Regions from separate parts of the Massilia endophytica genome, predicted to be linked through region 1. Evidence: predicted binding sites of a transcription regulator. Region 1 holds the regulator's gene; the other holds the start of a gene.
The links. Region 1 encodes FliA, which starts transcription of late flagellar genes. Its sites were predicted from a motif close to CTAAAGTTTNNNNNNNNNNNGCCGNTA; they were not measured.

Region 1 (2,388 bases):
GCATCGTCACCTTCCTCTCCGCCACCCCGCAGGACGACAAGGGCGCCATGCTGGTCAACCTGGGCGCGACCCTGGCCCGGGCCGGTACGGACGTGACCCTGGTGGACGCCTGCGCCAGCGCGCATGGCGTGGCTTCCCGCCTCGGTGTGGACGACGGCGCCAGCCTGCTCAGCGTGGCGCGCCAGCAGTGCGCCCTGAACGAGGTCATTCACCAGGCGCCGCAGGGCTTCAACGTGGTCTCCATGACGCGCGGCGAAATGCGCCGCGGGCCGGACGAAGGCCGCCGCCTGGCCAAGGCCTTCGACGTGCTGGCCGCGCAGACCGATATCGTGATCGTGGACGGCGAGTTCGACGGCGAGGCCTTCCCCGTGCCCGTGATGGCCAGCTCCGACATCGTGGTGCAGGTCTCGAACAGCGCCACCTCCATCAAGAACGCCTACATGATGATCAAGCGCCTGAACCATGAACTGGGGCGCCGTCCCTTCGGGATTGTTGTCACGGGAGCATCGGAGGCCGAAGCCCGTGTGGTTTACGATAATATGGCGCAAGCGGCAAGCCGCTACCTGGCCGTGAACCTCGTTTCCATGGGTTCGGTGCCGGCGGACGAATACCTGCATCGCGCAGCGCGCCTCGGGCGCGCGGTGGTCGATGCCTTCCCGCTGGCAGGCGCCTCGGTGGCCTTCCGCCAGCTGGCCGGACGTCTGGCCCTGGCGGGCTCGCCGGCATACTGAACAGGGAGTGGCAACCATCTTGGCGCCTGAGAAGAACTAGAACTATATGTACACGGTCAAAGGGAAAGTGGACAAGGAATCCTTGCTGACGGAGCATATGCCGTTGGTCAAGCGCCTTGCCCACCACATGAAGGCCAAGCTGCCGCCCAGTGTGGAAGTCGATGACCTGGTACAGGCCGGGATGATCGGCCTGCTCGACGCCATCAACCGCTACGAAGAAACCCACGGCGCCCAGTTCGAGACCTATGCGGTCATGCGCATCCGCGGCGCCATGCTCGACGAATTGCGCAGCAGCGACTGGATGCCGCGCTCCATGCGCCAGGACATGCGCAAGATCGAGAACGCCATGGCCGCGCTGCAGCAGCGCCTGGGCCGTCCGCCCAGCGAATCGGAAGTGGCCAAATCGCTCAAGCTCTCGCTGGCGGACTACCAGGAGATGCTGTCCGAAGGCGGCGGCCACCAGCTGGTCTACTACGAAGACTTCCACGACGACGACGGCAACGACAGCTTCCTCGACCGCTACGCGCACGACGAGGACGCCGATCCCCTGCGCGCGCTGCTCGACACCGACTTCCGCCAGGCCGTGATCGACGCCATCGAGGCGCTGCCGCCGCGCGAGAAGATGCTCATGGGCCTGTACTACGAGGAAGAACTCAATCTGAAGGAAATCGGCGCCGTGATGGGCGTATCCGAATCGCGGGTTTCGCAGCTGCACACGCAGGCTGTGGCCCGCCTGCGCGCCACCTTGCGGGAGCAGGCATGGACTGGTCCAGCATAATCGGCCTTGTGCTGGCGCTGGCCGGCCTGCTGGTGGGCCAGTCGCTGGAAGGCGGCAAGGCCGCCTCGCTGATCCAGCCTGCCGCCTTCGCCATCGTGGTGGTGGGAACGTTCGGCGCCGTCATGCTGCAGACCCGTCCCGCCACCCTGCGGCGCGGCGTGCGCATGCTGGCCTGGGTCATCCGTCCGCCCGAAGACACGCGCGGCGCCCTGGCGCGCGACATCGCCGCCTGGAACCAGACCGTGCGCCGCGAAGGCCCGCTGGCACTGGAGCGCCACATGCTGGGCACCAAGGACTACTTCACCGCCAAGGGCCTGCGCATGATCGTGGACGGCATCCAGCCGGACAAGATGCGCCAGCTGCTCGACACCGAGATCACCGCCTTCGAGATGGCGGAGCGGCAGGCCGTGCGCATGTGGGAATCGGCTGCGGGCTATTCGCCCACCATCGGCATCCTGGGGGCGGTGCTGGGCCTTATCCACGTGATGGAAAACCTTACGGAACCGAGCAAGCTCGGTTCGGGCATTGCGGTCGCCTTCGTGTCCACCATCTACGGCGTGGGCCTGGCCAACCTGCTGTTCTACCCCATTGCCAACAAGCTGAAAAACATCGTGATCCAGCAGGTGCACCAGATGGAGATCGCGGCGGCCGTGTTCAACGACATCGCCATGGGCGACCTCTCGCGGGTGATGGACGAACGCATCGCCACGCTGCTGAGGGAGCAGCACTGACATGGCCTTCGTCTACCGGCGCGCCCGCAGGAAGTTCGACGAGGAGCCGGAGAACCACGAGCGCTGGCTGATCTCCTACGCCGACTTCATCACGCTGCTGTTCGCCTTCTTCGTGGTGATGTACTCCATCTCCTCGGTCAACGAGGGC
Region 2 (2,388 bases), 820 kb from region 1:
CGCCGAACAGGGCGACGCGGGCGCGCAGAACAACCTCGCCATGATGTACGACACGGGCAAGGGCGTGCCCCAGGACTACGGCCAGGCCCTGTACTGGTACCGCAAGGCGGCCGAGCAAGGCTATGCGCGCGCCCAGTTCAGCCTTGCCCTGCGCTACGACAACGGCCACGGCATCGATGCCGACCCCGAGGAAGCCATCGCCTGGTACCGCAAGGCGGCGGGGCAGGGCTATGCGCCCGCCCAGTTCAACCTCGCCCTGCGCTACGACAAGGGTGATGGCGTGCCGCACGACGCGCGCCAGGCCATCCACTGGTACCGCAAGGCGGCGGCCCAGGGCCACGCCAGCTCCCACTTCAACCTCGCCCTCATTTACGACAACGGCGTGGGCGTCCCGCGCGACGCCGAGCGCGCCGTGGAATGCTACCGCTGCGCCGCCGAACTGGGACATGCCGCGGCCCAGAACAACCTCGGCCTGCGCTACCAGCACGGGCAGGACCTGCCCGCGGACGCCCAGCGCGCCGCCCACTGGTACCAGAAAGCCGCCGAACAAGGCTTCCCCGCCGCCCAATACCACCTGGGCCAGTTATACGAAGCGGGCGAAGGCCTGCCGCAGGACGACGAGCAGGCCCTGCACTGGTGCACCCAGGCGGCCGAGCAAGGCCATGCGCGCGCCCAGTCCGACCTTGGCCTGCGCTACGAAAACGGGCGCGGCGTGGCGCGCGACCTGCGCAAGGCCCTCTCCTGGTACTCCCGCGCGGGCGAGCAGGACTACGCCCCCGCCCAGTACATGCTGGCCCAGCTCTACGACCGCGACGACGGCCCCGCGCCGAACGTCGTGCGCGCCAACCACTGGTATCGGAAAGCGGCGGAGAACGGACACACCCTCGCCCAGTTCACGCTGGCGCTGCGCTGCGACTGCGGCCTGGGCATGGCGCGCGATTTCGCACAAGCCTTCCACTGGTATTTGCGCGCCGCCGAGCAAGGCCACGCGCGCGCCCAGCTGAACACGGGCCTCATGTTCCTCTCCGGCCAGGGCGTCGCTCCCGACGCCGCCCAGGCCCGCCACTGGCTCTCCCTGGCCCAGTCCCAGGGCATCCCCAGCGCCGCCCGCTACCTCCCCCAAGCCTAACGCCGAGCCCGTGTCCACTTCTGGTGCCAGGGAAGAAAAGTGGACACGAGCTCGTCGGTAGTGCATCTACAGCAGAGGCCGTGTCCAAGAATCTTCCCTGGCACCAGAGTTGGACACGGGCTGGGCTGTGAGTGGTGGTGATAATTGGTGATTAAGTTTGCGTTAAATCTGCCGTTAATGCGGTAGAGCGGCAAAAATGTCCGCCCTTCACGGACATGGCATGCAACTCAACACGAACCCACAATCGCTGTTCGCCCAACGCGCCCTGGAGCGCCATGGGATGGACGTGGCATCGAGCCTGCGCAGGCTGTCGAGCGGCCTGCGCTTGAACGCCGCCCGCGACGATGCGGCGGGGTTTGCCATCAGCGAGCGCATGAAGAGCCAGCTGCGCGGCCTCGATCAGGCCAACCGTAATATCAGCGACGGCATCTCCCTCGTGCAGACCGCCGAGGGAGCGCTGGGCAGTATCACCGAAATCTTCCAGCGCGTGCGCGAGCTGGCCGTGCAGGCGGCGAGCGATACGAACAATGCGCAGGACCGCGCCTCCATCCAGCTGGAGGCCTGGTCGCTGATCGTGGAGGCGCAGCGCGCCGTGCGCGAGAGCCGTTTCAACGGCATCAATCTGCTCGATGGAAGCTTCAGCAGCAACCTGCAGATCGGGCCCCGCGACGAGGATGTACTGCTGCTCGGGATTCCCTTCATCTTCCGCATCGAACCGGATGGCTACAGCATCGGCGATATCCAGCTTACCAGCCATGCCGATGCCACCAAGGCGCTGGGCTTCATCGATGCGCAGATACTGCAGATCGATATGGTGCGCGCGCGCCTGGGCGCGATGCAGAGCCGCCTTGGCTACGCCAGCAGCAATAACGCGACGATGATGGAGAACCTGGCGGCCTCGCGTTCGGCCATCGCCGATACAGACTTCGCCGCCGAAACGGCGCGCCTCACGCGCAGCCAGATCCTGCAGCAGGCTGCCATGGCCATGCTGGCCCAGGCCAATTCGGGACCGAGCCTGATCCTGCAGTTGCTGCGCCGCCTCTAACGCGCCGCCGGCAGCTGGCGCGCCAGCCAGTCGAAGGCCGCATCCTGCGCGTCGGCCGGGAAGGCGTGCCCGCCGGGCAGCACGCGCGCTTCGAATCGCCCGCCCGCATCCCATGCCTGCCACACGCGCCTCATCTTGCCGAAGGCCTGTTCGGCGGAGGCGAGGGGAAAGAGCTTGTCCTGCGCGCCGGTGAAGAAGAGCGCGGGCTTGGGCG

Region 2: the regulator FliA is predicted to act here: its motif matches at 1,280-1,306, upstream of LSQ66_RS19445 (flagellin N-terminal helical domain-containing protein).

The regions. Positions count from the first base shown of each region.
Region 1 covers NZ_CP088952.1:3,428,164-3,430,551, reverse strand. Annotated here, with positions in the region: gene LSQ66_RS15730 (MinD/ParA family ATP-binding protein) at 1-731, shown strand, start outside; gene LSQ66_RS15725 (RNA polymerase sigma factor FliA) at 778-1,509, shown strand; gene LSQ66_RS15720 (flagellar motor protein) at 1,491-2,240, shown strand; gene motD (flagellar motor protein MotD) at 2,242-2,388, shown strand, end outside.
Region 2 covers NZ_CP088952.1:4,245,746-4,248,133, reverse strand. Annotated here, with positions in the region: gene LSQ66_RS19450 (tetratricopeptide repeat protein) at 1-1,129, shown strand, start outside; gene LSQ66_RS19445 (flagellin N-terminal helical domain-containing protein) at 1,350-2,174, shown strand; gene LSQ66_RS19440 (dienelactone hydrolase family protein) at 2,171-2,388, opposite strand, start outside.